DNA from 3 places in the Streptosporangium sp. NPDC000095 genome. Region 3 is predicted to be linked to each of the others. Evidence: riboswitches for the same ligand, from Rfam matches in the RefSeq annotation. Region 3 holds a riboswitch; each other region holds the start of a gene.
The links. Region 3 has a riboswitch for cobalamin ahead of ACFY3V_RS34225 (ABC transporter substrate-binding protein). Riboswitches for the same ligand answer to the same signal wherever they lie in the genome.
Positions count from the first base shown of each region.

Region 1: it holds a riboswitch for cobalamin, as region 3 does, so the genes downstream of both, cobN (cobaltochelatase subunit CobN) here and ACFY3V_RS34225 (ABC transporter substrate-binding protein) in region 3, are expected to answer to the same signal.
Region 2: it holds a riboswitch for cobalamin, as region 3 does, so the genes downstream of both, metE (5-methyltetrahydropteroyltriglutamate--homocysteine S-methyltransferase) here and ACFY3V_RS34225 (ABC transporter substrate-binding protein) in region 3, are expected to answer to the same signal.

Region 1 covers NZ_JBIAZS010000016.1:80,877-88,077, forward strand. The annotation lists gene ACFY3V_RS30260 (cobalt-precorrin-6A reductase) at 1-636, shown strand, start outside; gene ACFY3V_RS30265 (precorrin-2 C(20)-methyltransferase) at 702-2,219, opposite strand; gene ACFY3V_RS30270 (precorrin-8X methylmutase) at 2,240-2,866, opposite strand; gene ACFY3V_RS30275 (precorrin-3B synthase) at 2,863-4,425, opposite strand; cobalamin riboswitch at 4,447-4,642, shown strand; gene cobN (cobaltochelatase subunit CobN) at 4,861-7,201, shown strand, end outside.
Region 2 covers NZ_JBIAZS010000017.1:109,379-116,579, forward strand. The annotation lists gene ACFY3V_RS31385 (MFS transporter) at 1-136, shown strand, start outside; gene ACFY3V_RS31390 (TetR/AcrR family transcriptional regulator) at 187-807, opposite strand; gene ACFY3V_RS31395 (ketopantoate reductase family protein) at 900-1,856, shown strand; gene ACFY3V_RS31400 (hypothetical protein) at 2,153-2,947, shown strand; cobalamin riboswitch at 2,997-3,210, shown strand; gene metE (5-methyltetrahydropteroyltriglutamate--homocysteine S-methyltransferase) at 3,330-5,564, shown strand; gene ACFY3V_RS31410 (hemerythrin domain-containing protein) at 5,661-6,458, opposite strand; gene ACFY3V_RS31415 (superoxide dismutase) at 6,715-7,201, opposite strand, start outside.
Region 3 covers NZ_JBIAZS010000020.1:114,776-121,976, forward strand. The annotation lists gene ACFY3V_RS34215 (ATP-binding cassette domain-containing protein) at 1-158, opposite strand, end outside; gene ACFY3V_RS34220 (iron ABC transporter permease) at 161-1,240, opposite strand; gene ACFY3V_RS34225 (ABC transporter substrate-binding protein) at 1,237-2,448, opposite strand; cobalamin riboswitch at 2,615-2,796, opposite strand; gene ACFY3V_RS34230 (hypothetical protein) at 3,045-3,602, shown strand; gene ACFY3V_RS34235 (copper resistance protein CopC) at 3,735-4,355, shown strand; gene ACFY3V_RS34240 (MFS transporter) at 4,366-4,929, shown strand; gene ACFY3V_RS34245 (ATP-binding cassette domain-containing protein) at 5,118-5,723, shown strand; gene ACFY3V_RS34250 (metal ABC transporter permease) at 5,720-6,535, shown strand; gene ACFY3V_RS34255 (metal ABC transporter solute-binding protein, Zn/Mn family) at 6,664-7,201, shown strand, end outside.

The sequences.
Region 1 (7,201 bases), on a different contig from region 3:
GCGGCGTGGCTGGTGGAGCACGGCGTCCAGGTCGTCGTGGACGCCACGCATCCGTTCGCGGCCAGGATGAGCGCTTCGGCGGCCGAGGCGGCGGCCCGTACGGGTCTGCCGTCGCTGATCCTGCGACGACCCGGCTGGCGGGCGGCTCCCGGTGACGACTGGCGCTGGGTGCCCTCTTTGGAGGCCGCCGCCGAGTTGTTGCCCTCGCTGGGGGAGCGGGTGTTCCTGACCACGGGGCGTCGCAGCCTGCCGGTCTTCGCGGGTCTCGACGGGCAGTGGTTCCTGGCCCGTTCGGTGGACCGGCCGGGGCCGGTGGTGCCGCGACGTCTGGAGGTGCTGCTGAGCCGGGGGCCGTTCACGGTGGACGGCGAGCTGGCCCTGATGCGCGAGCACCGGGTGGAGGTGCTGGTCACCAAGGACAGCGGTGGTGAGATGACCACCGCGAAGCTGTTCGCCGCCCGTGAGCTCGGGGTGCCGGTGGTGATCGTACGCCGTCCGCCGCTGCCCGAGGGGGTGGTCTCGGTGGGGACCGTCGAGGCGGCGCTCGCCTGGCTGGAGAGTGTGAGCGGCCCCGGTGGGGGTGCGGGTGCGGGTGCCGGTTCGGGGCGTCGGGCCCGGCACGCCGGCGAGCGGTGAAGGCCGGACTCGCCCTCACCACGTGACGGCTCCTCGACGACTGAGGAGGAGCCGTCACGTCCGGGTCAGGCGGGATAGCGGCGGGGGGTGAACACCACCCGTTCGCCGTCGGCTCGCTCGACCACCCGCGTGGTGGACGAGCCCACCAGCAGCAGGCAGCGCATGTCGATCGCTCCGGGGTCCAGGTCGCCGAGGGTGGTGACGGTCATGTGCTCGTCGGCCCCGCCGACGTCGCGGCCGACGACCACGGGGGTCTGCGGCGCGCGGTGCTCGAGCAGCAGGTCCCGCGCGGCGGCCACCTGCCAGGTACGGCTCTTCGAGGCCGGGTTGTAGAGGGCCAGGACGAGGTCGGCCTTCGCCGCGGCGCTGATCCGCTCGGCGACCACCTCCCAGGGTTTGAGCAGGTCCGACAGCGACAGCACGCAGTAGTCGTGGCCGAGGGGCGCACCGGCCCTGCTCGCCACCGCGTGCGCCGCGGTCAGGCCGGGCAGCACCCGTACCGGCACGTCCGCGAACCTCGGCTCGCACGCCACCTCCAGCACCGCGCTGGCCATCGCGAACACCCCGGGGTCGCCCGAGGAGACCACGGCCACCCTCGACCCGGCCGCGGCCAGTTCCAGCGCGTGCGCGGCCCTCTCGGCCTCCACCCGGTTGTCGGTGGGGTGGCGGCGCTGGCGAGGGTTGGGCGGGACGCGGTCCAGGTAGGGGCCGTACCCGACGAGTTCGTCGACCTCGGCGAGCGCCTCCTGCGCCTGCGGGGTCAGCCACGGACGTCCGGCGGGGCCGAGTCCCACCACGACCACCTCGCCGCGCGCCCTCGCCTCGCCCTGGGTCTCGGCTATGGCGGCGGGCGCGGGGCTCGACGCGTTGACGGGGCTCGGGATCAGCGCCAGCGAGAAGTACGGGACGCTGCCGGGGTCGACCTCGGCCAAAGGCGCCAGGCGCTGCTGCCCGGTGGTGGCGCGCTCGACGTACCAGGCCTCGTCGAGACGCCCGGCCTCGGCCAGCGCGTCGCGGACCTTGGTGAAGGTACGGCCGAGTTTCAGCACCGCGGCCGAGTCGGTGGCCGCCAGGCGCTCGGCGAGCACCTCGGCGGGGAGCGTCCCCGGCAGCACGGTCAGGACCTCGTCCCGCTCGACCAGCGGGCGGCCCAGGACCGCCGAGGCGCCGCTCACCGACGTCACGCCCGGCACGACCTCGGTGACGTAGCGGTGCGACAGACGCTTGTGCATGTGCATGTACGAGCCGTAGAAGAGCGGGTCGCCCTCGCACAGCACCACCACGTCGCGCCCGGCGTCCAGATGGGCGGCCAGCCGCACCGCGCAGGCGGCGTAGAAGTCGTCGATCGCCCCCTGGTAGCCGCCGGGGTGGTCGGTGGTCTCGGTGGTGAGCGGGTAGATGAGCGCCTCCTCGACCTGCCCCTGCCGCAGGTAGGGAGCGGCCACCGAGCGGGCGATGCTGCGGCCGTGGCGGGCACTGTGGAAGGCGATCACGTCCGCCTCGCCGATCAGGCGGGCGGCCTTGACGGTCACCAGCTCGGGGTCGCCGGGGCCGAGTCCCACGCCCCACAGCCGTCCGGTCACGCGTGTGCTCACGTCGTCGCTCACTCCTCCTCGCTCGCGATCGCGTTGACCGCGGCGGCGGTCATCGCGCTTCCGCCCCGGCGTCCGTTCACGACGAGGTGTTCCAACCTCGCCGGGTGCTCAGCGAGGGCCTGTTTGGACTCGGCGGCGCCGATGAAGCCGACCGGGACGCCGAGTACGGCGGCCGGGCGGCCCGCGCCCTCCTCGACCATCTCCAGCAGCCGGAACAGCGCGGTCGGCGCGTTGCCGATCGCGACCACCGAGCCCTGGAGCCTGTCGCGCCACAGTTCCAGTGCCGCGGCGCTGCGGGTGGTGCCCAGCCGCGCGGCGAGCTCCGGCACGCGGGGGTCGCCGAGGGTGCAGATCACCTCGTTGCCCGCGGGAAGGCGGCGCCGGGTCACCCCCGAGGCGACCATCATGGCGTCGCAGAGCACCGGAGCGCCCGCCTGGAGCGCCTCGCGCGCCGAGGCCACGACACCGGGCGACCAGCGCAGGTCGCTCACCAGGTCGACCATCCCGCAGGCGTGGATCATACGGACCGCGACCCGGGCGACGTCTGCGGGCAGGCCGTCCAGGTCGGCTTCCGCGCGGATGGTGGCGAAGGAGCGGCGGTAGATCTCCGCGCCGTCGCGGACGTAGTCGATCACATTTCCCCTCTGGCGGCCGCCACCGCGGCCGCGGTCTCCTCGATGCCGGAGCAGGTCAGGGCGGTGCCGTCCAGTTCCAGGCGGTAACCGTCACCGGTGGCGATCACGTCCGCGACCCGTCCCCTCGGGCGGCCGCAGCGCCTGGCGCAGCCCGCCCAGTGCACGGGGAGCGTATCGGTGCCCGGCCCCATCGTGGACGGCGGGGCCATGCCGATGGCGGTGGCGGCGTCGGCCTGGACGTCGGCGAGGGATTTGGCGCAGCCGGGGCGGCCGGTGCAGGCCGTCACACCGATCCAGGGGGAGGCGGGGTCGACGACCAGCCCGGCGGCCTCCAGACGGGCGGCCGTGCCCGTGACCTCGGCGCGGTCCAGGCCGGGCAGGACCACACCGCGCCATGGCGTGAGCCGGATCTCCCCGCCCGAGGCGGCGTCGGCGAGCAGGAGTGCCTGCGCGGAGGTCAGCCGTCCCAGGGGGATCGCCACCCCGAGCGTCACCCGCGAGCCCTCGCTTCGGGGATCGTCCGGGTCCCCGTCCTCGACTCCGTGGCGGGGACTGTTTCCGGGGCCTGTCTCTCCGGTGACGCCGGTTCGGTTCCCTCGCCGGTCCGTGCTCTCGAAGACGCCGACCGGCCCGGAGGTCACGACGTGCGGTCTCACCGGTTCGAAGGGGGGTGTGTCGGGGAGTCCGAGAGCGGTTCGCATCCGGGTGGCGATCCGGGAGGGCCCGTCGGGAAGTTCGGCGATCCGCCAGGCGGTGACGTCCCGGGTGGCCAGTTCGTCGAGGAACGCCTCGGCGGTGGCGAGCAGGACGGTCACGGCTTCGTCGAGCGGTACGCGCAGGCCGGTGTCGGTTCCGGCGAGGAGCAGCGCGGCCGCGTCCGGTGCCGTGGGCAGGATCGTGGCGTCCGCGCCCAGGCCGGCCACGTCTCCCCGTCCGTCGTCGAGGGCGAACATGAACCGTCCCGGCAGGGCGGCGAGGGCCGGGCGAGCACACAGTCGTCGATCCAGTTCGCCGATCAGAGGGGTGATGTCGGCGATCCCACGGCCGTTCGTTTTCGTGCCGTTCGGAGCATCCCCGCCGTTCGGTCCGCTCGGCCTGCTTGGCTCGTTGATTCCGCTTGGTTCGGGGGGTCCGGTTGGTCTGTTCGGTCTGCCGAATTTGTTTGGTTCGGCCGATCCAGCCGGTCTGCCGGGTTCGTTTGGTTCGGCCGGTCCGTCCACTCCGGTCAGCGGGGAGGCGAGGATGTTGCGGATGCGCTCGTGTGTCGCCGAGGGCAGCAGGCCCGCTCTCGCCATCCGCGCGGCGAATCCGTTTTCCGGACCGCTTTCTGGATTCTCCGGCCCGAGACCGCGCACCTGGACGTTCGCCCGGGAGGTGAGCTCGATGACGCCGTTGCCGTACGCCGTGGCGGCGTCGGCGAGTTCGCGCAGCTGGTAGGGGGTGAGGCGACCTCCGGGTATGCGGACGCGGGCCAGGCCGCCGTCCGCGGCGGGGTGGACCTGGAGGGCCCCGGGGCACGCGTCGAGTCGCGATCGTCCGGAAAAGTCGGCAATGGACACTCAGAGGATGTTAATGCCAGTTTCTTGCAATGCCCCGGACTGCCGTAGTGTCATCGATGGCGACGGCAAGGGAGGAAGCCGGTGTGAATCCGGCGCGGTCCCGCCACTGTAACCGGGGAGCGAACCCCACCCGGGCCACTGTCCGACGAAGGACGGGAAGGCCGGGGTGAGCACCGATCCGGGAGCCAGGAGACTCCAGCCGTCGTGGCCGACGACGACCCGGGGCGAGGACCCCGAGGGAGGAAGCTCCGTGCGCTTTTCGCCGTTCCCCCGCCACACCGCGACATCGCCGTTCCCCCGCTACGACGCGGCATCGCGGTCGCCGCATCACGGTGTGACACCGCCGTTCCCGCGTCACACCGCGACGTCGCCGCTCTCCCGCCGCATCGCGGCTCCCGCGGGCCGTACCGCCACTCCTCTGCCGGGGTGTGGCGCGTGATCCTGCTGCTCTCGACCTCCGACACCGACCTGCTGAGCGCCCGCGCGAGCGGCGCGGACTACCGGCTCGGCAACCCCGCCAGACTCACCGCCGCCGACCTCCCGCCGCTGCTGGAGGGCGCCGACCTGGTCGTGGTCCGCCTGCTCGGCGGGCGCCGCGCCTGGGAGGAGGGGCTGGACGCGCTGCTCGCCGGACCCCGGCCCGTCGTCGTCCTCGGCGGCGAGCAGGCGCCGGACGCCGAGCTGATGGAGCTGTCCACCGTGCCCGGCGGGGTCTGCGCCGAGGCGCACGCCTACCTCGCCCACGGCGGCCCGGCCAACCTGACCGAGCTGCATCACTTCCTGTCCGACACGCTGCTGCTCACCGGCCACGGGTTCGCCGCGCCCGAGCCCACCCCCACCTGGGGAACGCTCGCGCGCGAGACGCGCGGCCAGGACGGACCCGTCGTCGGGGTGCTCTACTACCGGGCCCACCACGTGGCGGGGAACACCGCCTTCGTCGAAGTGCTCTGCTCGGCGATCGAGGACGCGGGCGCGCGGGCGCTGCCGGTGTACTGCGCCTCGCTGCGCACCGCGGAACCCGGCCTGCTGGAGGTCCTGCGCACGGTGGACGCCCTGGTGGTGACCGTGCTCGCCGCGGGCGGCACCCGCCCGGCGACCGCGTCGGCGGGCGGGGACGACGAGGCATGGGACGTCGGCGCGCTCGCCGAGCTGGACGTGCCGATCCTGCAGGGGTTGTGCCTGACGAGCAGCCGGGCCTCCTGGGAGGAGAACGACGACGGCCTGTCCCCGCTGGACGCCGCCACCCAGGTCGCGATCCCCGAGTTCGACGGACGGATCATCACGGTGCCGTTCTCCTTCAAGGAGATCGACGAGGACGGGCTCACCGTCTACGTGGCCGACCCCGAGCGGGCCTCGCGGGTGGCGGGCATCGCGGTGCGCCACGCCGCGCTGCGGCACATCCCGCCCGCCGAGCGGCGGCTGGTGCTGATGCTGTCGGCCTATCCCACCAAGCACGCGCGCATCGGCAACGCCGTCGGCCTGGACACCCCGGCCAGCCTGGTACGGCTGCTGGCCGCGCTCCGCGAGCGCGGTTACGACATCGGCGCCGAGGACGAGCTGCCCGGGGTGAGCGGGCAGGACGGCGACGCGCTCATTCACGCGCTGATCGCCGCGGGCGGGCAGGACCAGGACTGGCTCACCGAGGAACAGCTCGCGGGAAACCCGGTGCGCATCGCGGCGAGCCGGTACGCCGAGTGGTACGCCACCCTCCCCGCGGACCTGCGCGCCCGGATGGAGGAGCACTGGGGCCCGGCGCCCGGCGAGCTGTTCGTGGACCGCTCACGCGATCCCGAGGGCGAGATCGTGCTGGCCGCGCTGCGCTCCGGCAACGTGGTGGTCATGGTGCAGCCGCCGCGCGGCTTCGGCGAGAATCCCATCGCGATCTACCACGATCCCGACCTGCCGCCCAGCCACCACTACCTGGCCGCCTACCGCTGGCTGGCCGACGGCTTCGGCGCGCACGCCGTGGTCCACGTGGGCAAGCACGGCAACCTGGAGTGGCTGCCCGGCAAGTCGGCGGGCCTGTCGGCCTCCTGCGGCCCGGACGCCGCGCTCGGCGACCTGCCGCTCGTCTACCCGTTCCTGGTGAACGACCCGGGCGAGGGCACCCAGGCCAAGCGCCGCGCCCACGCCACCCTGGTCGACCACCTCGTCCCGCCGATGGCCCGCGCCGACAGCTACGGGGACATGGCCAGGCTGGAGCAGCTCCTCGACGAGCACGCCTCCATCGCGGCGATGGACCCGGCCAAGCTGCCCGCGATCCGCGCCCAGATCTGGACGCTCATCCAGGCCGCCAGGCTCGACCACGACCTCGGGGTCGCCGACCGTCCCCACGACGCCGAGTTCGACGACTTCCTGCTGCACATCGACGGCTGGCTGTGCGAGGTCAAGGACGTTCAGATCCGCGACGGCCTGCACGTGCTGGGAGCCGCCCCCGAAGGGGGGCCGCGCGTCGACCTGGTCCTGGCCATGCTTCGCGCCCGGCAGATGTGGGCGGGTGGCGAGGCGCTCGTCGGGTTGCGCGAGGCACTGGGCCTGGCCGAGGACGGCAGCGCGGGACGGATCGGTGTCGACGACGCCGAGACCCTGGCCCGAGCCCTGGTCGAGGCGATGGAACACCGCGGCTGGGACCCGGCCGCGGCAGGGGAGGTGACCGCCGAGGTCCTGGGCCGGGCCGACGACACCGGCCGCGACGACGCCAGCGCCTCGGCGGGCCCGGCCGGAGTGACCGGCCGGGGCGGCGGATCCGGGGTGCCCGCCGCGGCCGACGTACGCG
Region 2 (7,201 bases), on a different contig from region 3:
CCTCTACCAGCTGTTCGAGAGCGCGGGGTATCTTCCCGGATTCTGGTCGGCCATCGCCGCCCAGTGCCTGCTCCTGCCGGTGATCGTGCTAGTCGCGTGCCGTCGGCTCGGGCGCCCCGTGTCCGAGCCTTCATGACGAACCCGGCGGACGTGGGCCGGCACCTGACGGCCGATCGCGGGGTGGCCTCACTTCAACTCGTCGGCGCTCTCCTGTTCACGCTCCCGCGGACCGTCGCCTGAGTACGACCGGCGCAGCCCGTCCAGCAGGAGGGTGATGACACCGTCGGCCTCGGCCCGCCAATCGGGGCGGTCATGGGCCGCGCCGATGCCGTGCAGCGCCATCATGACGGCGCCGGCATCCACGTCGTCGCGGACGGCGCCGGTCTTCACGGCGGCGGTCACCAGGTCGGTGACGGCCTGCTCCAGCGCCCTGCTGCCCTCGGCGAGTACGCCCGAACGGGTGGCCATGAGCGTGGCCAGCGTCCGGGCGAGGCCCTGGTGGGTGTCCAGGTAGCCGACCACGTCACGTAGGAAGGTCGCCAATGCTTCCGCCGCGGGCAGTGTGGCCTGCAGCCGGCGGGCGCGGTCGCACAGCGCGGCGACTTCTCCGTGGTAGACCGCCTCGGCCAGTGCCTCCCGGGTGGGGAAGTGGCGGTACAGCGTGCCGGTGCCCACCCCGGCCAGCTGGGCGAAGTCATCGAAGCGCAGGTCGAAGAAGTCGCCGGTGTCGAAGATCTCCCGGGCCTTGGCGATCAGGGCCTCGCGGTTGCGCCGGGCGTCGGCGCGCAGTGGTTTGGCGGTGGTCATGCGTTCCCTCGCGTTGACAAGTGGAGGTGATCTCCATATCTTCGAAGAAGTGGAGATTGCCTCCAATTTGATTGTATCCCACGAGGTGCAGCGTGAAGATCCTCATGTTCGGCCGAGGCGTGATCGCCACCATCTACGGCTGGGCCCTGGAACGGGCCGGCCATGACGTCGAGTTCTACGTCCGGCCCGGCCGCGCGGCGACGTACGGAGACGCGATAGACCTCGACCTGCTCGACGCACGACGGCGGCCGTGGGGCGAGCGCGTCGTCGAGAGGTGGCCGGTGCGCTTGCGCGAGACGCTGGAGCCCGACCACGACTTCGACCTGATCGTGCTCAGCGTGTCGCACCACCGCCTCGCCGAGGCGGCGGCCTTCCTGACCCCGCGCGTCGGCCGGGCCACGGTGCTGGTCTTCGGCAACGTCTGGACCGAGCCGCTGACCGCGATCGGCGACCTCCCCTCCGAGCAGGTCGCCTGGGGCTTTCCCGGCTCCGGCGGCGGCTTCGGCGAGGACGGCGTCCTCCGCGGGACGTTGCTGCCGTCGGTCGTCTTCGGCACCCTCGGCCCACCCCCGACCGACCGGGAGCGGGCCGTACGCCAGGCGTTTCGCGAGGCCGGACTCCGGCTCAGGGAACAATCCGATTTCCGCGGCTGGTTGTGGATCCATTTCGTGTTCGACGCGGGCCTGCACTCCCAAAGCCTGAGACTGGGCTCGTTGTCCAAGCTGATAGGGGCGACGGACGACCTGCGCGAGGCGCTGCTGGCCATCCGCGAGCTTCTGCCGCTCCTCCAGGCGCGCGGTGTCGACCTGCGACGTCACCGCGGTGTGCTGTCGTTGCGTGCGCCCACCTGGCTGACGGCCCCCGTGCTCGCCTGGCTGACCGCTCATGTCGCGCTCGCGCGCGTGAATTTCGCGGCGCACTCCGACCCCGACGCCGAGGAGCCGCGTGAGGTCTGCCGGGACACCCTGGCCGAAGCACGACGGTTGGGCATCTCGGTACCGCGACTGGAAGCGGCGGAACCACACTTCGCCCGCGAGATGACGGACTGAGTGAACGGCCACCCATAACAACGGAGTACGGGCAACCGGCCGCGCTTCACTTCGGCAGGCAACCGGGGCGACCAGGACACGGGCCGGCATCGGCACCACGCCGGCTCCGCAACGGCGAGAGCCCGGTCACAACCGTCCTCCGCCCGCGTAACGGCGCCGGACCGTGCCTTCCGGAGTGCGCCAGGAGACCCAAGTTATTTGACGAACGGACTTCGCCGTACCGGGAGCGCCTGGATGAACCCTTCAGGGCGGCGGAGCGTCCCTTAGGTGTGAAGAAATTGCTTTTGACCATTGCGATGCTTGCGTCGTTGTGCGCCTGCGGCCAGTCCGGTGCCGGTCCGGCACTCACTGTGGCCGGAAGCGAGACGATCGTGTTGCCGCGGGCCGATCAGCCCAAAGCGCATCGGCCCACCCTGGAGCGGCTCAAGCGAGAGGCGGCGTCGTCGGGTCGGCCTTTGGAGGAGGTCGTCAAGCGGTACGCGACCCGGATGGCTGCTACCTCGTCGCCCAAGCCGACGGACTTCGAGGGTTACGACCCCGCGGTGACCGACCCGGGCGTGACGATCGACGGCATTCCCTACGCCGAGTTGGTCGACCTTGGGACCATCGCCAGATCGGAGGGCATCTCCTACGAGGAGGCCATCGACCGCTTCGGTTCGCAGTCGTCCAACAGTCAGGTGATCGACAAACTTAATACGGAGTTTCCCGACGAGATCTCCGGCGTCAGGTACGTCGACGACCAGCGAGGGCTGCGCGTCGGCTTCAAGGGGCCCATCCCGACTCGCGCGATCGAGCTGGCCAGGACCCTCCCCGTGGAGGTCACCCTGATCGGTGGCAAGGGATTCTCGGCCGCGGAGCTCCGGCGGGCCCAGGACACGGTCGTCTCCTGGCTCCAATCCCGTCCTGAGGTGGCCACGATGACGACGCACCCAGATGACGAGACCGGCCACGTCAAGGTCACAGTTCAGCCGAAGGTGATGCCGGACGATGCGGAGGAGTTCAAGCGTGGGCTTCAGCTCCCGCAAGTGGACAATCCGCACATCACCATCGAGGTCACGCTCTCCGCCGAATCGGTCGCCGTTCGCCCGTAGTGAGCCACCGACGCGCACACGACTGGGCCCGAACGGTGGCCGGGCCGTTAAGCTCTCGGGTGTGGATGGTTCGCCCGTCTCCTTCGGGGGGCGAGCGTCGTAAGAGGGAACCCGGTGTGAATCCGGGACTGCCCCGCAGCGGTAAGCAGGAACGACCGCCGTCACAAGCACTGGGCGCGTGCCTGGGAAGCGACGGCCAGTAGGTCATGCCTCAGGCATGGTGCCCGCGAGTCCGAAGACCTGCCTCCGCCCGCGTGCCGCTCGGCGCGCGGTGGTCCGCGGCCTCGTGGGAGGGCCTGGGACGCGCTCGCCGGGGGCCTGCTCCGCGTTGCGTTTCTCTTCTCCTGCCTGGCCGCATACTGGCGAGACGAGGGAAGTTGCCATGAGGACGACCGTTTTGGGCTACCCGCGCATCGGCGCGCATCGGGAGCTCAAATTCGCCACCGAGGATTTCTGGGCCGGCACGATCGGCGCCGACGAGCTGGAGGCGACCGCCGCGTCGCTGCGCGGCTCGGTCTGGACCGAACTGCGTGACGCGGGCCTTGATGCGATCCCGTCGAACACGTTCTCGTTCTACGACCAGGTGCTCGACACCACGGTCATGATCGACGCCGTGCCCGCGCGCTATCGGAACCTCACCGGGCTCGACCGGTACTTCGCGATGGCGCGAGGCACCGCCGAGCTTCCGCCCCTGGAGATGACCAAGTGGTTTGACACCAACTACCACTACATCGTCCCAGAGTTGGCGCTGGACACCCGGTTCCAGCTGGTCGGAGGCTCGGCTGCCAAGCCCGTGGCCGAGTATCTAGAGGCCAGGAAGCTCGGCATCGAGACGCGGCCCGTGCTCGTCGGCCCGCTCACCTATCTTCTGCTGGCCAAGGCCGCGCCGAACTCACCTGAGGGATTCACCCCGCTCGACCTGCTGGACTCCCTGGTGGAGACCTACGCCGAGTTGCTGGAACGGCTGGCGGGCGCGGGCGCGCAATGGGTGCAGTTCGACGAGCCTGTCCTGGCCCGCGACCTCGGGGCCCGGGAGATCGAAGCGCTCGGGCGGGCCTACCGGCGGCTTGGCGGCCTGCCCAGCCGTCCGAAGATCCTGCTCGCCACGTACTTCGGCGCCGTCGGCGCGCAGGCGCTACGGATGGTCGCCTCCACCGAGGTCGAGGCGATCGGGCTCGACCTCGTCGCCGGCCCCGGCAACCTGGAGGCGGTAGCCTCGGTCGGCGGGCTGGCCCGCAAGACCTTGGTCGCCGGCGTGGTCGACGGCAGGAACGTGTGGCGCACCGACCCCGCGCGGGTGAAGTCGACGTACGCGGTGCTGCTCGGGTTCGCCGACACGGTGGAGCTGAGCAGTTCCTGTTCACTGCTGCACGTTCCGGTCGACCTCGACAGTGAGACGGCGCTGGACCCGGCGGTCCGGGCGCGGTTGGCGTTCGCCCGGCAGAAGGTCGCCGAGTTGGTCGGTCTCGCCGCCGATCTACGTTCCGAGAACCCGTCGGCCGTGAAACCCCCCGTCGTGCTGGCCGATCCCGACGTCCGGGCCCGGTTGGAGGCTCTTGGTGACGCGCGGCGAGCCGATCGGGCGGTCCGGTTCGCGGCGCAGCGGGCCAAACTGGGATTGCCCGAGCTGGCCACGACGACGATCGGCTCGTTCCCGCAGACCGCGGAGATCCGCAAGGCCCGCGCGGACCGCAAGGCGGGACGGATCGACGAGAACGCCTACGTCGAGGCGATGCGCGCCGAGATCGCCCGCGTGATCATGCTTCAGGAGGAGCTCGGCCTGGATGTGCTCGTCCACGGCGAGCCCGAGCGCAACGACATGGTCCAGTACTTCGCCGAGCGACTCGACGGCTACGCCGCCACCGACCACGGCTGGGTCCAGTCGTACGGTTCCCGCTGTGTGCGCCCGCCGATCCTGCACGGCGACGTCTCCCGCCCCGAGCCGATGACGGTGGAGTGGGCCTCCTACGCCCAGTCGCTCACGTCCAAGCCGGTCAAGGGCATGCTCACCGGGCCGGTGACGATGCTGGCCTGGTCGTTCGTCCGCGACGACCAGCCCTTGGCGCAGACCGCCCGCCAGGTCGCCCTCGCGCTACGCGACGAGATCACGGATCTGGAGGCCACCGGGATCGGGATCGTCCAGGTGGACGAACCGGCGCTGCGCGAGCTCCTGCCGCTCCGCAAGGACGACCAGGATGTCTATCTGGCCTGGGCGATCGGGGCGTTCCGGCTGGCCACCTCCGGCGCCGCCGACTCCACCCAGATCCACACCCACATGTGTTACTCGGAGTTCGGCGAGATCATCAGCCCGATCGCCGACCTGGACGCCGACGTCACCAGCGTCGAGGCCGCCCGCTCCCACATGGAACTGTTGCCCTACCTGACCGAGGTCGGCTACGCCAACGGCATCGGCCCCGGCGTCTACGACATCCATTCGCCGCGTGTCCCGACCACCGAGGAGATCGAGGACAACCTGCGCAACGTCCTCCAGGCCGTCCCGGCCGACCGTTTGTGGGTCAACCCCGACTGCGGGCTGAAGACCCGCGGCTACCCCGAGACGCGAGCCGCCCTGGCCAACATGGTCGCCGCCGCCCGAACTGTCCGAGCGGATCTCTGATCAGTGCCGCTTCCCGGCCCGAAGCCCTGCTTCGGGCCGGCGTTCAGGAAGCTTCCTGGCCACACACCGCATGATCGCGTTCAAGTCATCGACAGCTCACCCCCGGGGAGTGAACTGGGCCAGGTCGTAGATGCCGAGGCTCTTCTCGATGTCGGCCACCTGGTTGACGACACCTGCGAAGCCGGCCGTACCGAAACGGCGGTGTTCCTCGTCTTCGAAGATCTCGCCCAACTCGGCGAACTGCTTGGCGGAGACGACTTCGCGCAGGGCGGGGAAGACGACGGTGTCCTCGCGCGCCTCGTGCGGTTCGTACATGCGGATGAAGACGGCCATGTCGGCGACCAGGGCGCGGCGGGCCTGGGCGGACGGCGTCGCGACGCCGGTCGTGCCGGTGGCGTTCAGGATGCGGCCGGTCACCGCGCGTCCGCGCCGATGTTGCTGGAGCAGCACCGTGACGGTGCCGGTGAGCTTGCCGGCCTTGACCAGCGGCGGGAAGACGTACTTCTCTTCCAGGCGCTCGTGGTACTCCTCGATGAAGGAGCGGATGAGGCCCGCCGATGCGTGCAGCGCCTGGGCCGGTACGACCTGGCCGCTGTCGATGCGCCGGATCCCGTCCCGGTAGATGAGCAGGATGCGCTTGAGCACACCGTGCTCGCGCATCAGATCCTCAGGTGGGGTAACGGGTTCGATCTGCCCGGCCGGGGTGGAAGGCGTCGGCGAGGTGGCGTAGGAGACGTTGGTGGTATGCGTCCCGCAAGCCGTCAGCGCCGATCCGCAGACCACCACGAGCGGCAGGCCGAGCAACTCGCGCCGGTGCACAGGTGGCCTGTCGGCGCACGTTTGGTCGTCCCGTCCCACCGGCCGCATCCCGAGCCCCCAGTTCATCTGCCGCATGCCCGCGCATCACGGGCATGCCCGGGTTCAGACGATCCGATACGACGAATCGGGTAATGCCTGATCAAGGTCCCAATCAGGGGACGATCTGCCAGGGGCGCATCGTCTCGGTGTTCTCGTGGCCCCCATGACGCTCCCAGGAAACCGGGTGATGACGTGGGAGGCGACTATCTGGATGTGCAGGGGGCGGCGCCCGGCCGTCCGGTTGGACCATTCACCAAGGAAGGACGGACGGTCGGGCGCCGCGGTCATGGGGTCAGGCGCCCTTGGCCGCGTCGAAGCGGGCGATGACGTCGTTCCAGTTGATCAGCGACCACAGCTGCTCGACGTAGTCGGGGCGCACGTTGCGGTACTGCAGGTAGTAGGCGTGCTCCCAGGCGTCGAAGACCAGCAGCGGGGTGGTGTTCACACCGACGTTGCCGTGGTGGTCGTACACCTGCTCCACCACCAGGCGTCGGCTCAGCGGTTCCCAGGCCAGGATGCCCCAGCCCGATCCCTGCACGGTGGCGGTGGCGGTGGTGAGCTGCTTCTGGAAGGCCTCGAAGGAGCCGAAGTGCTCGGTGATCGCCTCGCCGAGCGCTCCGTCGGGACGGTCGCCGCCGTCGGGGGAGAGGTTCTGCCAGAAGATCGAGTGCAGCACGTGCCCGGACAGGTTGAAGGCGAAGGTCTTCTCCAGCCCGACCAGGCCGCCGAACTCGCTCTTGTCGCGCGCCTCGGCCAGCCTCTCCAGGGTGTCGTTCGCG
Region 3 (7,201 bases):
GTGCGCAGCAGCGTGGATTTGCCGGTGCCGTTCGGGCCGATCAGCACGGTCAGCTCACCCGACAGGGCTTCGGCGTCCAGGTCGTCGAGCACGCGACGCTCCGGTTGCCCCCGCCTGGCGGGGTATCCGGCGTGCAGTCCGCGTAGTTCCAGGCTCATGCTCACACCGCCAGTCCAGTGCGGGCCGCGCGGCTGCGCAGCAGTACGGCGATCACCACGGGCGCGCCCACGATGGTGGTCACCGCGTTCAACGGCAGCACGACCCCACTGCCCGGCGCCTGGGTGGCCACACAGCACGCCAGCGCCACGGCGGCCCCCAGCAGGACGACCGCGGGCATTAGCACCCGATGGTCGGCGGTGCCCAGCAGCAGCCTGGCCACGTGCGGCACCGCCAGACCGAGGAAGGCGATCGGCCCGCAGTAGGCGGTCACCGCCCCGGCCAGCACCGAGGAGGTCAACAGGGTGAGCGTGCGCACCACCCGGACCCGCACACCCATAGTGCGCGCGTAGTTCTCGCCCAGCAGCAGCGCGTTGAGCGCTTTGACCCCGGCCAGCGCACCCGCCAGCGCGGCCACGCAGACCGGCACGAACACCCCGAGATCTCCCCAGGTGGTCCCGGCGAAGCTGCCCAGACCCCACATGATGAACTGCTGGGCCCGCTGCGGGTCGGTGTAGACCAGCAGCAGCGTGATGAGCGAGGTGGCGGCCGACCCCACCATCACGCCGATGATCAGCAACGTCACCACCGACCTGACCCGCCGCGACAGCACCAGCACCAGCCCCAGCACCGTGGCCGCACCTGCCGAGGCGGCCACCACCACGCCCGCGCGGCCCAGGCCCGCGATGCCCGCGGTGAACGCGCCGGCCGCGCCGCCCCACCCGATGATCACCAGCGCCACGCCCAGGCTCGCCCCCGAGCTCACCCCCAGGATGTACGGCTCGGCCAGCGGGTTGCGAAACAGAGTCTGCAGCTGTACTCCCGAGACCGACAGGGCCGCTCCGGCCAGGGCCGCGGTGATGGCGCGCGGCAACCGTACCGTCCAGATGATCTCCTGAACCCCCGGGTCCGCGCCGGTGTCACGCACCAAGGCGAGCAGTGCCTGGTTCAGCGGGATCGAGGTCGAGCCGAGCAGGACCGCCAGCGCGAACGCCAGCGGCACCGCGACCCCGATGACGGCCAGAACGACGCTCCGGCGGCGCCGGGCCGCCGCCGGAACACCCGCGAGGGCCAGAGCCGTCACTTGGCCAGCTGCTGGTAGAAGGTGAAGGCGTGCCCCGGCGCGAGGTCGGGATGCAAGATCGCTACCAGGTCGGCCAGGATCAGGTCCGGGTGGCCGACGCCGCGCTCGTAGAAGTCGTTGCCGCCCCCGGGGCCGAGCGTCCTGTTCGCCGACCAGAGGCTTCCGGACTCGAACGCGCCGAACTTGGCGTAGCGCGGGTCGGCCTTCTCCACATCGGCCAGGCTCTTCCACTCGTTCACGGCGGCCAGCCACACCTCGGCGTCCTTGGCCTTGGACAGCACAGCCTCCAGGTCCAGGGTGGTGCTGCCGGGGCCCGGCGTGTCCGCCCACGGGTAGGTGCCGCCCGCGTCCTTGATCAGCCCCGCGACGTAGCTGCCGCCGTTGGGCACCGACCACTGCCCCTCGTACATCTGGCCCGGCAGCACGGTGACCGGTGCGGCGGCCTTGGCCTTGGCGGCCAGGGCGGTGTAGTCGGTCTCGACCTTGCCGAACACCTCACCGGCCTTGGCCTCGGTACCGGTCAGCGCGGCCATCACCTTGATCCACTCGGCGCGGCCCAGCGCGGTGGACTCCAGCCATTCCGCGTTGGCCACCACCGTGATCCCGGCCTGGCGCAACGGGCCGTAGGCCTTGTCCTCGGTGCCGCCGCTCATCAGCACGTCCGGCTTGGCGGCGATCACCTTCTCGGTGTCGACTTCCTGACCTTTGGCGTACTCGGTGATCTTCCCGGCCTTCACCTGGGCCAGTACCTGGGGGGAGGCGATGTACCCCGCCGACGAAACACCGGTGAGCCGCTCCAGCACGCCCAGGTCGGTGATGAACGGCAGGTGGGTGGTCGAAGCGGAGAACAGCCGCTCGATCGGGGTCTCGACGGTGACCGCCGCGGCCAGTTCGCCGGTGAGCGCGGGAGCAGGGGTGCCGCACCGCACCAGCACGTAGGTCTCCGGTTTGGCGCCGGGGGCGGGCTGCTTGACGGTGAGGACCTGATAGTTCTTGGCGTAGGTCAGCGTGAAGTTCGTCGCGTGCTCCACCTTCTGCTTGACCGGGAAGTAGTCCTCAGCGGCGTCGAAGCTCGTGACGCAACGGCCCTCGGCCGAAGGCGGTGCCGCCGAAGCGCTCGGTGAGCCCTGCGGCGCGGGGGCGCCGCAGGCGGTGGCGGTGAGCAGGATGGCGAGCAGCACGCCGGTGATCGGGCGGGGGATGCCCATAGGTGGTCTCCTGGAAACTGGCCGCGGCCACCGTTCCTCGACGGCTGCCGCGACGGGCGAGAGGCCGGATCACCAGGAGAGTCCTGCACGACGGGCAGGCTGAAGGGCCCTATAGCGGGAGAACCGCATGACGGCCACCGTCCTCTCTTGGGGAGATCCGCCCCATTTCGTGAGGAGGCGACAGCGTGAGTCTCCTGGCTCTCGGGTCGATGCTCCTCCCGGCCTTCCCACCCGCACGCGGGCAGTGGCCTGTTCGGGATTCACTCGCCGATCACAGTGGCGGGACCGCACCGGATTCACACCGGCTTCCTCGTTCCGCCGTCGCCTACGCCGACCATGTTCGCACAACCACCATTAACGACAAGCCCCCGACCGGTTCGTTCAGTGATCGTTGCAACGGCGTCCGGGACCGCACGCACGGCCGCCATGGGAAACGAGGCGCTCTTCGCATGACCGTCCCGCGTTTCGGGTGAACGGCGGGAGCCGTTCCCACGTATGTCCGGGTATGAGATTCACGCACCCGGCCGCGACGGCCTGAGGCATGATCCGCTGTCCCGGTCTTCTCGGCGAGCCACCCGGCTGACAGGATGTCCTTTGTGACCCCTACGGTGTCGGCGCTGCGCGTGCCACGAGCCGTCGTCTTCGCGACGATGTGCCTTGTGGTCTCCGCGGGCGGCCACGCGCTGGCCGGGGGCGGCCTGATCCCGCCGCACGTGGCCGTTCTGGGCGCACTGATCGCCTTCTGCGTGGCGTACGCGCTCAACGGGCGCGAGCGCGGTGTGGAGGTCGTGCTCGGCGCGACCATCGGCGCGCAGATCCTGCTGCATGAGCTGTTCAATCGCGCCGCGCCCGCGCCGCAGGCGATGTCCTCCGCCGAGCACGGCCATTCCGGCCTGGGCATGACGATGATCCATCTCGCGGTGGCGTTGGGCACCGGCTGGTGGCTGCACAGAGGCGAGAGCGCCCTGTGGCTGATGATCCGCCTGTACGGCGGGCCGAGGCCGCTGATCCGGCTGTTGTTCGCCGTCCCCGCCGAGGTGGCGTCGCCGGTGTGGCGGGCCGTTCCGGCCGCCGATGTCCGGCCGTACGGCGGCTGGGAAATCCTGCCGGTGCTGCGGCGGCGCGGCCCACCCGCGCCGCGACACGCCGGCTGAAGGACCTGGAGGAAGGGTCCGGAGGGCGGCGTGCCCCCGTGACCAGACGCCCTCCTTTTTCGCTGGAGGCGTTCCTTCCGTTTCGCCGGTCTGTGCCAAGGGCACGGCCGGAGGTCCCTTCTGGAGTCCACGATGGCGTCCCTGCCACGATCCGTCCGCACGACCGTTGTCACCGCCCTGTGTTGCGCCATATTCGTCCTGCTCGGCGCACCCGCCGCGCTCGCCCACGACCGTCTCAAGAGCAGCTCTCCCGCCAAGGATGCCAAGGTCTCCGCCGTCGAACGGATCAGGCTGGAGTTCAGCTCTCAGGTCCGCTTCCCAGCGGTCGCGCTGCGCACGGCGAGCGACACGATCATCGACATCGGCAAAGCGAAGGTCGCAGGTGACACGGTCACCTCCGACGTTTCGGCGCCTCTGGACCCGGGTGACTATGTGATCGCTTGGCGGGTGGTCTCCTCCGACGGTCACCCGATCGAGGGGGAGACTCCCTTCATCGTGACCGCCCCGGCGACACCGTCCGCGAAGGCCGCGCCGACCGTCGCGACCACACCGGTGCCGGAGCCGACGGCTTCAGCGTCCGCACCGGTGGTCGCGCAGCCCGTTTCGCCTGGCCCCGCTTCCGCCACCGGCGAGCAGGAGAACGCCGGGAGCCTGCCGGGCTGGATCTGGGTCGCACTCGCCGCGATCGTGGCCATCGGCGCGGGCATCTGGTTGCAGGCCTCTCGCCGAGGCCGTTCCGGCGGCGCGGAGTGATCCGCCGGCCATGCCCGCGCACCTGACGTTACGTCTCGCCCGCGCCGCGGCCTTCGCCGTGGTGTGCCTGGGGCTCGGTGTGCTCGCCCACGTGTCCGGCGGGGGCGTCGTCTCCGCACCGGCGGCGGCGTGCGCCTTGGCGCTGGCGTTCCTGGTGGCGCTGCCCGCGACCGGCGGTGAACGCGGCCTGGGCGTGATCTGGCCGTTACTGGCAGGCACGCAGGTGGCGTTGCACCTGCTTTTTTCCACGGTTCACCTCATCGCGCCGCTGGCCGAGGTCGGCGGGCACGCGCATTCCGGTTCCGGGCTGGTCCCCGGGCTGGGCATGGTGGTGGCGCACGGCTGGGCGGGAGCGCTGGCCGCTTTGTGGCTGGCGCGCGGCGAGGCCGCGCTCTGGGCGGTGCTGCGCCGCCTCGCCGTCCGGCTGTTCCGGTTGCTGAGGGTCCGGTGTAGCCAGACGGCCGCGCCTGCCCGCCTATGGCGTACGACTTCCCTCGCACCGCCGCTCCTGCGGTCCGCGCTATTGCGGTACGCGCTCAGCGGGCGGGCCCCGCCACTGCCGATCCGCGGCTGAACCGCTCCCTCTTCACGGGCTGCCCCCACAGGCGGTCCCGTCTCTTCACGATGCCCTCCCGGGCGGACCCGGTCCGCCCTGCTGCCGCCGTGCCCCTCCCCCCCAACCGGAGTACGCCCATGCCCGTCCCCGTCCCCGTCCCCTTGTCCGGTTCCCCGGCGTCCGCCGCCGGTCTACGCCTGTCCGCCGTGAGCTGTCGGCACGGCCGGCTCCTCGCGGTGGACGCCGTCGACCTGGCGCTCGCCCCTGGCGAGCATCTGGCCATCACCGGCACCAACGGCTCGGGCAAGAGCACGCTGCTGCGCGCGCTTCTTGGACTGCATCGCGAGGTCTCCGGGGTGATCGAGGTCTCGGGACGGCGGGCGCGCACGCCGGCCGACTGGGCCCGCCGCCGCTCCGAGGTCGCCTGGATCCCGCAGCGCCAAGCGGCCGGCCGCTTTCCGCTGCTGGTGCGCGAGCTACTGGCCAGCGGCGGACACGCCGAGCGGGCGTTCGCCGCGGCCGAAGACCTGGGAGTGGGCGCACTGCTGGAACGCCCGCTGGCCACCCTGTCGGGTGGCCAGTTGCAGCGCGCCTATCTGGCGCGGGCGCTGGGACAGGTCGCGGCCGGGGCGGGGCTGGTGCTGGCCGACGAGCCGACCGCGGCGCTGGACTTCGCCGGTCAGGAGCAGGTCGCCGGCGTGCTGGCCGGGCTGGCGGTGAGCGTGGTGGTGGTCACCCATGACCGGGTGGTCGCCCAGGCGTGCGGGCGGGTGGCCGAGATGGCCGCCGGGCGGCTGCGGGAGGTCCGGTGAACTCGATCTGGACGCTGCTGGAGATTCCCTCGGTCCGGCTGGCCCTGGTGGCGCTGCTGCTCGGTTCGGTGGCGCTGCCGATCGTCGGGGTGTTCATCGTGGGGCTGGACATCATGCCGGTCCGTTTCGCGATGATGCACGTGGCGCTGCTGGGCATCGCGATCGGCCTGCTGACCGGGCTGGATCCGCTGCTGTGCGCGCTGGTGCTGTGCGGGCTGACCGGTGGTGCGCTCACGCCGCTGGCCCGCAGCAGCGCGGGGTTGTCGGGGGCGATGGGCCTGCTGATGACGCTGGCCATCGCGGCGGCGCTGCTGGTGTTGTCGATCTCCGGGGTGAACGCCAACGGGGCGTTCGAGCTGCTGTGGGGGTCGATCCTGGCCACCCGCCCCGGGGACGTGGCCGCGCTCGCCGTCCTGGCCGCGCTCGTCCCGGTGCTGTACGGGCTGCGCAGGAAGGACCTGGCCCTGCTGCTGCACGACCGTGAGCTGGCCATCTGCTCGGGCGTGGCCGTGGAGCGGCTCACGCTCGTCCTGCTGGTGGTGATCGCGGTGGCGATCGCCTCGGCCATCCGGCTGACCGGGGCGTTGCTGGTCGACGCGCTCACCCTGCTGCCCGCCCTGGCCGCGCGCCGGGTCGGCCGGTCACTGTCGGCCATGGTCGGCTGGTCGGTCGCCTTCGGGCTGGTCTTCAACCTGGGCGGCTTCTTCCTCGCCCTGCTCTTCGACTTCCCGCCCGGTCCGGTGCTGGTGCTGGTCGGCGGGGTCTGCACCGTCCTTCTCTACTCGATTCCGGAAAGGATCCTCACGAAATGATCATCTTGCGCCGATTCCGTCTCGCTGCCTTGGCCGCTGTCGCCGCGCTGGCCATGGCCGCCTGCGGGAGCACCGAGGAGGCTTCCCCCTCCGCTTCTCCCACTTCATCCACGGGAGGCGGTTTGAAGGTGGTCGCCGCCTCCACCTGGGAGGCGGGGTTCGCCAAGGCCGCGGGCGCGACCGACATCACGGTGATCGTCCCACCCGGCGTGCACCACGCCGCCGACTACGACCCCAAGCCGTCGGATCTGGCGAAAGTGGCCGAGGCCGACGTGGTGCTGTACGCCGCCTTCGAGGGTTTCGCCGGCAAGCTCAAGGAGGCCGCCGGGTCCAAGGCCAAGCTGATCGAGGTCTCCCTGGACAACGCCCCCGACAAGGTCAAGGCCGAGGTGCGGCGCCTGGGCGGTGAGTTCGGCACCGCCCAGGCCGCCGAGGCGTGGACCGCGGCCTTCGACACCGAGTACACCGCGTTGAGGGAGAAGGTCACCACCGCCACCAAGGGCACCGCGCCGGTGATCGTCTCGCAGGCGTTCGTGGCCTGGGCCTCCGATCTGGCCGGCGCTCAGCCCGCCGGGGTGTTCGGCCCGCAGCCGCCCACCGCCAGCCAGATCTCCGAGCTGGCCGCCAAGAAGCCCCGGCTGGTGCTCGACAACTCCGCCATGCCCG